DNA from 3 places in the Megasphaera sp. UBA4382 genome. Region 1 is predicted to be linked to each of the others. Evidence: riboswitches for the same ligand, from Rfam matches in the RefSeq annotation. Region 1 holds a riboswitch; each other region holds the start of a gene.
What was found. Region 1 has a riboswitch for FMN ahead of B4H10_RS01195 (bifunctional 3,4-dihydroxy-2-butanone-4-phosphate synthase/GTP cyclohydrolase II). Riboswitches for the same ligand answer to the same signal wherever they lie in the genome.
Positions count from the first base shown of each region.

Region 2: it holds a riboswitch for FMN, as region 1 does, so the genes downstream of both, ribB (3,4-dihydroxy-2-butanone-4-phosphate synthase) here and B4H10_RS01195 (bifunctional 3,4-dihydroxy-2-butanone-4-phosphate synthase/GTP cyclohydrolase II) in region 1, are expected to answer to the same signal.
Region 3: it holds a riboswitch for FMN, as region 1 does, so the genes downstream of both, ribD (bifunctional diaminohydroxyphosphoribosylaminopyrimidine deaminase/5-amino-6-(5-phosphoribosylamino)uracil reductase RibD) here and B4H10_RS01195 (bifunctional 3,4-dihydroxy-2-butanone-4-phosphate synthase/GTP cyclohydrolase II) in region 1, are expected to answer to the same signal.

Region 1 covers NZ_DGRS01000015.1:23,186-26,460, reverse strand. The annotation lists gene B4H10_RS01200 (FAD-binding oxidoreductase) at 1-1,261, shown strand, start outside; FMN riboswitch at 1,311-1,427, shown strand; gene B4H10_RS01195 (bifunctional 3,4-dihydroxy-2-butanone-4-phosphate synthase/GTP cyclohydrolase II) at 1,514-2,731, shown strand; gene pnuC (nicotinamide riboside transporter PnuC) at 2,818-3,275, opposite strand, start outside.
Region 2 covers NZ_DGRS01000065.1:4,006-7,280, forward strand. The annotation lists gene B4H10_RS07885 (xanthine dehydrogenase family protein molybdopterin-binding subunit) at 1-60, opposite strand, end outside; gene B4H10_RS07890 ((2Fe-2S)-binding protein) at 57-524, opposite strand; gene B4H10_RS07895 (FAD binding domain-containing protein) at 524-1,309, opposite strand; FMN riboswitch at 1,452-1,568, shown strand; partial or broken gene ribB (3,4-dihydroxy-2-butanone-4-phosphate synthase) at 1,685-2,290, shown strand; gene B4H10_RS07905 (CpXC domain-containing protein) at 2,296-2,970, opposite strand; gene B4H10_RS07910 (hypothetical protein) at 3,134-3,275, opposite strand, start outside.
Region 3 covers NZ_DGRS01000021.1:47,176-50,450, forward strand. The annotation lists gene rsgA (ribosome small subunit-dependent GTPase A) at 1-777, shown strand, start outside; gene rpe (ribulose-phosphate 3-epimerase) at 771-1,415, shown strand; FMN riboswitch at 1,485-1,618, shown strand; gene ribD (bifunctional diaminohydroxyphosphoribosylaminopyrimidine deaminase/5-amino-6-(5-phosphoribosylamino)uracil reductase RibD) at 1,713-2,849, shown strand; gene B4H10_RS02270 (riboflavin synthase) at 2,830-3,275, shown strand, end outside.

The DNA.
Region 1 (3,275 bases):
AGCCGTCGTATTTGCCGAATCAGCCCAACAGGCCGCGGCCATCGTACAGCTGGCCAACGAGTATCATTTCCCTGTCGTTCCCCGCGGTGCCGGAACAGGGCTGGCCTGCGGAGCTGTTCCCATCTATGGAGGCATCGTATTGTCACTGGAAAAAATGAACCATATCCTGGAAATCAATACAGACAGCCTGTACGCAGTCGTTGAACCGGGTGTGCGCACGTCAGATTTGCAAAAAGCCGCTGAAGAAAAAGGATTATTCTATGCCGGCGACCCCTGCAGCGGCGATTCCTGTTTCATCGGCGGAAACATCGCGACCAATGCCGGTGGCAACCGGGCCGTAAAATACGGGACAACGCGGCATCAGGTCTATTCCATTGAAATCGTAAATCCTACGGGACGGATTGTACAGCTCGGTGCCCGCCTGCAGAAGCAATCGACGGGATATTGTCTGGATCAGCTGGTCATCGGATCAGAAGGAACACTGGGCATCATCACCAAAGCCACGTTGAAATTACTCCCCAAACCCCGGTACAAGCTGGACCTTCTCGCCGTGTTCGACGACACAGCAGCGTCCATCGGCGTCGTCAATAAAATCATAAAAGCCGGCATAACGCCGACGTGCGTTGAGTTTATGGACAACATCACCATCAAATCCGTAGAACGCTATCTGAACGAAACGCTCCAAGGCAGCGATACGGGCAATTATCTGATTGTGGAAGTAGAAGGCACGAGTGAAGACGACCTCGATGATAAAGCCATCGTCCTCGACGAACTATGCACGGCCAGTGGTGCTTCTTCCGTACTGGTCGCCGACCCGGCCCGTATCTGGCAGGCCCGCAAGGCCTTTGCCGAAGCGGTACGTGCCGAAAGCCTTATCGTATGTAAGGAAGACGTCGTCGTCCCTGTCGATCAGGAGCCGCGGCTTCTGGCCCGGATTCTGGAACTGGCCCGGAAATATGGCCTCATCACACGCATCGCCAGTCATGCCGGAGATGGCAATATTCATTTGAACATTTTGAAAAACGAGGACCTCACATACGAACAATGGGAAGAAAAAGTTTCGGAAAATCAGCAGGAGCTGTATCGTTTCATTTATCAGCTGGGTGGCCGTCTGTCTGGTGAACACGGAATTGGCAGCAAACGCAAGGCATTGATGGAAGAATTCACCAATCCCGACGAACTGGCCATGATGCGGGCCGTAAAAAAAGCGCTCGATCCAAACAACATCCTCAATCCCGGTAAAATCTTTGATGTGGAATGAATACCTGAAAGGTGTCTCTTTACTTCCTTTCTATTTGCAGGTATAATAGAATAATCTTCAGGGCAGGGCGCAATCCCCGACCGGCGGTGACAGTCCGCGAACACGCAGTGTACGATTTGGTGAAATTCCAAAACCGACAGTAGAGTCTGGATGAGAGAAGATATGATGATAGTGTATGTGTATTCTTATTGTCATAAAGCCCTGTGCATGCATAGTGCAACAGGGCTTTTAATTATATACAGGAGGTTTCTGATGGATACAAAAGAACAAACATATAATACGATTGAAGAAGCAATCCAGGAATTGCAGTCTGGTCATATCGTCATGGTTGCCGACGATCCCGAACGGGAAGATGAAGCCAACTTCATCTGCGCTGCCCAGTACTGCACCCCGGAAAACGTCAATTTCATGATGAATCATGGCAAGGGACTCATCTGCCTGCCCGTCAGTCAGGAATATGCCCATAAGCTGGGCTTGTTCCCTATGGTAGGCGAAAACACCAACAACAACCATACGGCTTTTACCGTTTCTATCGACTATAAAGATACAGATTCGGGTATCACGGCAGAAGACCGGGCCCGTACTATCCAGAAAGCCGCGACAGATTCTATCTCAGCTGATGATTTTACCCGGCCGGGACATGTATTTCCCCTGACCGGCGTCAAGGGCGGTGTCCTCATGCGCAACGGCCACACGGAAGCCACATTGGACCTGTTGCGCCTGGCCGGGCTGAAGCAAGTCGGCGTATGCTGCGAAATCCTCGATGAACGCGGCGAAATCATGCACTCCAAGGCACTTTGGGAACTGGCCCGCACTCACCACCTGACTTTCGTCTCCATCCACGATCTGCAGAATTACTGCCGTCGTCATGACAAACACGTCGTGCGGGAAGCTACGGCAAAGATGCCTACCAAATACGGCGAATTCAAGATTTACGGTTATATCAATGACCTGACCGGGGAACACCATGTCGCCCTCGTCAAAGGCGAAATCGGCGATGGCAAAAACCTCCTCTGCCGGGTCCATTCGGAATGCCTGACCGGTGATGTCTTCGGTTCCTGCCGCTGCGACTGCGGTGAACAGCTGGCCGCCGCCCTGACGCAGATCAATAAGGAAGGGCGGGGCATCCTCCTGTATATGCGCCAGGAAGGACGCGGCATCGGCCTCATCAATAAGCTCAAAGCCTATGCCCTGCAGGAACAGGGGTATGACACAGTAGAAGCCAACGAAAAACTGGGCTTTGCCCCGGATCTCCGCGAATACTGGATTGGTGCCCAGATACTCCAGGACCTGGGTGCCCGGGAATTACGACTCCTTACCAATAATCCCCTCAAGATTTACGGTCTCGAAGGGTTTGGCGTGGAAATCGTCGAACGGGTTCCCATTGAAATGCCGGCCCAGAAATTTGATGAATTCTATCTGGAAACTAAGAAAAATAAGATGGGGCATATCTTGACTCATCTGAAATAAGTGATTGTAAAAAAGGCAGTAGCATTACGCGTTTTTGCGTAATGCTACTGCTTTTTTAAGCGGAATCATATGTGTATTACGTAATCTTAAGCTGCGCCGCCTTCATTATCGGCTTCACCGCTGGACCATACTTTCTGTGCATAGATGGCATTGAACAACAGAGCGGCCTGTAACGCCACCTGGGACAAGTTGGCTCCCAGGGTGCCAATCGTGTTGTCCCCCAGTACCATCTGAACCGATAAAATCGTCCAATAAATAAAATTGGCAATATTGACAAAAATCCAGAGAGACCAGTTTTCATTATACTTCAGAATGTAGAGAATCTGAGCTATAAAACTGACTACGAAGTTAATGGAATCAAAATAAGGCAGCTGGCCGCCTACCTGGGCCAGGACGAACCAGCCGGCCGCCCAGGCAATGAAGGCTGCCATAAATACTTTTTTCCGCGTCCCCGGTTGAAACGAATGAGTCGTTTCCTGATGCCCCCACATATACCATCCTATCGGCTGGGAAATGACATAGACGATATCCATGGCAAAAGACC
Region 2 (3,275 bases), on a different contig from region 1:
TTTTCCTGTCATCAGTTGCAGGGCATCTTTTTTCATAACCACCCGGTTGATTTCTCTCATAACCGCATCCCCTTTCCTTTTTCTGTCAGATACCGTTTCAATGCCCTCATATGACTGACATATCCCGTACATCGGCAGAGATTGCCTGCTAGGTATTCTTTGATTTCTTCTTCTCCAGGATTATCTAATTCTCTTGCCATAGCCAGCACATTCATGACAAAACCGGGATTACAAAATCCACACTGATCGCTGCCTTCTTGTCCCATATACCGGGCAAATTCCTGTGCTTCATCCTGCAGTCCTTCCAGTGTCATAACATGCTTTCCGTCAATGCGGGCGGCCAGCACGGCACAGGACAGTACCGGTTTTTCCTCCAGCCATACCGTACATAATCCGCATGCTGTCGTTTCACAACCGCATTTGACGCTATAACATCCCTTTTTACGCAATAATTCATACAGCATCTGTCCTGGTAAAATTTCATCACTTTCCATCTTTCCATTAAGCCAGTACTGAATTCTCATTAGTCTCCCTCCCCTGCCGTCTGTAATAACAACCGCCTGCACAGAACCATCGCCATATCATGCCGGTATATGCGGCTGGCCCGCATATTATCTTCAAAAGATAAAGAATCCGCCACTTCACGGGCCGCCCGTTCCGCTTCATCCCCGGTCATTCCCGTACCTGCCGGAAGACATCGTACCTGTGCTCTCATCGGTCGTGCTCCCACACTACAGGAGACGCTATCTGCTGTGCGGGATACGGCACAGGCCAGGACAGGAAAATCGGTCGCGTTCAGCCGCAGCGAAGCATAGGCCGTCCGCCGTTTCTTTTTAGGGAGATATATGCCTTTTAAAATATCCGTATCTGCCGTCTTTTCCGCAAAAAGAGACAGGGGTATTCGTCCGCCTTTATATAAATCGGCTTCTGCATCCAAAGCCAGAAAGAGTGTCAATACATCAGAAAAGCCAAACCGGCCCCAGATGCTCCCTCCTACCGTCGCCATATTGCGAAATTGTGTACCCACAATATGACGCAATGCTTCCTTCATAGCCCCCTGGGTATACGTTTCCAGTGATTCAGAAATTTCCAGTTGGCGCAATGGCACCATAGCTCCAATATAAAATGCTTCTTCTGTTTCGCGTATTTCATCCAGTCCCAAATCCATCAAATCAATTGCCGTTGCCACCCTGCGGCGGGGAGACATGCGCAGCCAGCAACCGCCACCCAGGATAACCGCTGACCGTTTCTGATTTAACTGCCAGGCTTCCTCCAGGCTTTTTGCTTTAACATAATGAGCTATATTCATACCGTTCCTCCTGTTCAGCGCATGCAGATTCTATATCTGCCTGACCGTTTTTGTCTATTTTGATTTTCATAATGATACCTTTTTGATTCTTTAAATTTCTCCTGCTACATAGTTGCAATGCGTAAAATTAATGGTATAATAAAAATGTCTTCAGGGCAGGGTGCAATTCCCGACCGGCGGTATAGTCCGCTAGCGCTTTGGCGCATGATTTGGTGCAATTCCAAAACCGACCGTATAGTCTGGATGGAAGAAGGCAATCTCAGGCTGCGTCCGCAGTCTGTCTGATGCTGTGCCTGTATGCCCTGACCGTCCTGGTCAGGGTTATTTTTTTGCTGAAGACAATTCCCAATACCCTTATATACGGAGGCATGCATTATGACAATGAAACGAACGTACAACACTATCGATGAAGCACTGGATGCTTTGCGCCAGGGCCGGATTATCATCGCCACAGATGATCCGGACAGAGAAAATGAAGGTGACTTTATCTGCGCCGCCCAGTACTGCACAACAGAAAATATGAATTTCATGGCGACTCATGGAAAAGGTCTCATCTGCCTTCCCATCAGTTCGGCCTTTGCAGAAAAACTCGATCTGCCGCCTATGGTAGCCCGGAATACGGACAACCATGAAACAGCCTTTACCGTCTCCATAGACCACGTAGAAACAACAACAGGTATTTCCGCAGTAGAACGGGCTTATACGGCGCGTATGCTGACAGAAGACGCTTCCCGTCCGTCAGACTTCCGTCGTCCCGGGCATATGTTTCCCCTCGTCGCCAAAGAAGGCGGTCTTTTCACCCGCGGCGGACATACAGAAGCCACGGTAGATCTCATGCGTCTCGCTGGCCTGAAAGAAGCCGGATTATGCTGTGAAATCATGGCCGAAGACGGAACCATGATGCGTACACCTCAGTTATGGCACCTGGCAGATATGTATCATCTGCCCTTCATTACATTGAAAGATATCAAAGACTACATGGCCCGTCAGGCAAATAAATCCTGATGGTCCTTTACAAAGGAAACTGCCCATTGGGGTGTGATTTCCAGCATGTCATCCGGCGGCAGCGCCTCTCCCAGATCACGCTCCAGTGCCTGATACGTTTGGTGCATGGAATCATTAAACGGAAGCATGCCTGATTTCTGCTGGCTCTGGTCAGCAAAATGAAAGGCATCGCCCGATTCACTGTGAGTAAATTCAATCAGGCTGGCATGAATCGGGCTGGCCTGTGCTGCCAGAAAAGATTGAATCATTACTTTCATGATTTCTATTACTCTGTCATCGTATCCGGCGTCAAAAATGGCAAGTTTTTCCAGTAACTGCGCCCGCTGGCGGATAAGGCGATAGCGGAATGGCTTCATGAATTCATATTCCGGCTTCTGCAGTGACTGATGCATATTTGTCACATCTCCTCCGCCGGGAGCATAATAAATGACCAGGCGCAGATTGCTCTGAATATAAAGGAAATCATAATCGAGATATGTTTCATGTCCGCACTTCGGACACTGAAACCGAAAGAGAGATAAATCCCGTACTTTATCCCGAAGTCCGGGATTTTTGTCTATCTGTATGCGGTCCCATATTTTAAACCGGCTTTTCTTGCCACAGGCAGGACATTCCAGATTGCGGTTATAATGATCCGCATGTTTCACAGTTTCCATGATGAAGGCTCCTATTGATAAAAATATAAGTTTAGTTCCATTATAGGCCAGAGCTTTTTCCTTGTCTATGAATAAGTGAATAATCCGATATACAAAACAAAAAAGAGTTGTAACAAAATGAGCAAAAACTCATTTCATTACAACTCTCCTTACGTCAATGCAATCAGTCTTTCTGGCGGACTAATTTGCTCTGATTAAACGTATCCACCATTTCAAAATGATCGGCATCGCTAAATTTCAATGTTTCTACACCAAAATCATTTTTCCCCTTCATATCCAAAATCATACTTCCCTTACCTGTTTCC
Region 3 (3,275 bases), on a different contig from region 1:
AAGCTGAAAGCGAAGATACTCGTAGGAGACCGGCTGTCTCTGACTATGGTCGGTGACCACAAAGGGGTCATCGAAGCCGTCCTGCCGCGGTCTAATGCGCTCCGGCGCCCGGCTGTGGCCAATATAGACCAGATGTTCATCATCATGGCAGCCCAGTCACCGGATCCGAACCAGTTCCTGGTGGATAAGATGCTCATGACGTGTGAGTACGCCGGCATCCATCCCAAGCTCTGCTTTAATAAGTGCGATTTGGACCGGGAAAAGGCAGAACAGTATCAGTCTTTTTATCAGGACTGCGGGTACGATGTGTACCTCGTATCGGCCCGGACAGGGGAAGGCATCGACGCGCTTCTCCGGCTCCTGCCCCAGAAGATAACGGCTTTTGGCGGCCCGTCCGGTGTAGGGAAATCCAGCCTGTTATCGCGGATCCTGGGACGGGATTTGTCTGTCGGTCAGGTAAGTGAAAAGATCAAGCGGGGCCGCCATACGACACGTCACTCAGAGATACTCTGCATGGATGACCATACGTATGTCGTCGATACGCCGGGATTCAGTTCTCTGGAATTTGAAAATCTGGAACCCCGGGAGCTGATACAGCTGTTCCCCGATATGATGCCATACACCGGTACCTGCCGGTTCAATTCATGCCTCCATTATCATGAACCGGATTGCTGCGTCAAACATGCCGTAGCAGAGGGAAAGATAAGAAAAGAACGATATGAAACGTATTGCAAGATTTTAGAGTCCATTCTGGAAAGGAAACGATTTGCATGGTAGCTATTTGTCCGTCCATTTTATCTGCCGATTTTGCCCGCCTGGCCGATGAAGTCAAAGACGTTGAAAAAGGCGGCGCCGATTATATTCATCTCGATTTGATGGATGGGCATTTTGTGCCCAACCTGACCTTCGGTGTCCCCGTGATTTCCAGCCTGCGCAAGTATACGTCGACGCCCTTTGATGCCCATCTCATGGTAGAACATCCGGAAACGTATATTGATGGCCTGAAGAAAGCGGGCGTCACGTATGTTACGGTCCATCAGGAAGCCTGTATCCATCTGGACCGGGTCATCCAGCAGATTCACGAAGCCGGTATGAAGGCCGGTGCAGCACTCAATCCGGCGACCCCCGTCTCTTCTCTGGAATGCGTGGCCGGAATGGTCGATATGATCCTTATCATGAGTGTCAATCCCGGTTTTGGCGGGCAGAAATTTATCCCCTATACGCTGGATAAAATCCGGGCGGCCCGATCGCTCTTGACGAAGAGCGGCAATACGACAGCCGTCATTGAAGTCGATGGTGGTGTCAATAGCAAGACCGTTCAGGCTGTCAGGGAAGCGGGGGCTGATTTCCTCGTAGCCGGCAGCGCTGTCTTTGGTGCCAAAGACCGGGCGGCAGCTATTGCGGCCCTGCGCTGAACGCAGGCAGTGCTTGTATTTCGCATTTTATTATGGTAAAATGTCTTTTGTATGAAAGAACTGAATAGAAATAGTCTTTGGGGCAAGGTGAGAAAGCGACGCTTTCAATTCCTGACCGGCGGTAGAGTCCGCTAACTCCTTATGGGAGCTGAACCGATGGGATTTCGGTACCGACAGTATAGTCTGGATGGGAAAAGACAGCACGGACGTGTTTATTTAGTGTGCTCAAAAAGGCTATTGGTATGTATGTGTACCGATGGCCTTTTTTGTTTCTGTGACAGGAAAGGAAGGACAATCTTGGAACCGATAGAATATATGCAGGAAGCCCTGTCTCTGGCCAGACTGGCACTGGGGTATACATCCCCAAACCCGGCTGTAGGCTGTGTGATTGTCAAAGACGGTAAAATCGTAGGACGGGGCTATCACCACAAGGCCGGTACACCTCACGCAGAAGTATGGGCACTGCGGGAAGCGGGAGATCAGGCTGAAGGAGCTACGGTGTACGTCACGTTGGAACCGTGTGCTCATTATGGACGGACGCCTCCCTGCGCCCGGACGCTGGTAGAAAGAAAGGTGGGAAAGGTCGTCATGGCCATGCTGGATCCCAATCCGCTCGTCGCCGGAAAAGGTGCTGCGATTTTACGGCAGGCCGGTATTCCCGTGGAGGTAGGACTTCTTTCCCGCGAGGCCGCCCAGCTCAATGAAGTATTTATCAAGAATATGATGGTTGAAAAGCCATTTATCGCGTCCAAACTGGCCCAGAGCCTGGATGGCCGTATTGCTTCGCGGACAGGTAAATCCCAGTGGATTACCAATGAAGAAGCGCGGCGGGAGGGCCATTATCTGCGCTCTATCTATGATGGAATCCTGGTAGGCATTAATACCATCCTGGCGGACAATCCTCTTTTGACCTGCCGCATACAGCGTAAAGAGCAGGAGGCGCCTCACCAGCCCGTGCGCATTGTCCTGGATACTCACGGCCGTATACCGGAAACGGCACTGGTCATAACGGATAAGACTACCGATACGATCGTTGTCACGACGACATTGTGTCATACAGATAAAATGCGCCGCCTGAAAGAACTGGGCGTCCGCGTTATTCTGGCCCCGCTGACAGGAGAAGGACATATTGACCTGGTACAGGCAGTGAATCTGTTGTGGAAAGAGGGCATACGCAGTATTCTCGTAGAAGGCGGCAGCACCGTACAGGGGAGTTTTTTTGATTACAAACTGGTCGATAAGATATATGCTTTTGTTGGAAATAAGGTTATTGGCGGTTCACAGTCGCTCCCCTCTGTCGGTGGGAAAGGTGTTGACGATCTGACTGAATGCATGCCTCTTTCCTATGACAGTGTCAAAATGTTAGATACTAATATATTGATTACAGCTTATAATACAGAAAGGGAGGGTGCCTATGTTCACTGGCATCATTGAGGAATTGGGGATAATCCGTGCCATGGACCGCCGCACTGACTCCATCGTCCTTACGATAGAAGCTCACACTGTGCTGGAAGGTACACGCATCGGCGACAGCATTGCCGTCAATGGTGTCTGCCTGACTGTGACATCCCTGAACGATACTTCGTTTACGGCGGATGTCATGCACGAAACGATGCGGCGGACTTCCTTCTGTGAACTGCGTACCGGTTCTCCTGTCAATCTGGAACGGGCGATGCAGGTCGGCGGCCGCCTGGGAGGTCATATCGTCAGCGGCCATATCGATGGAACGGGCCATGTGTCGCGTATAGAAAACGACGGGATTGCCCGGGTTATCACCATTTCCATTCCCAAGGACATGGCGCCCTTTATCGTAGAAAAAGGTTCCATTACCATTGATGGAATCAGCCTGACTGTCGTTTC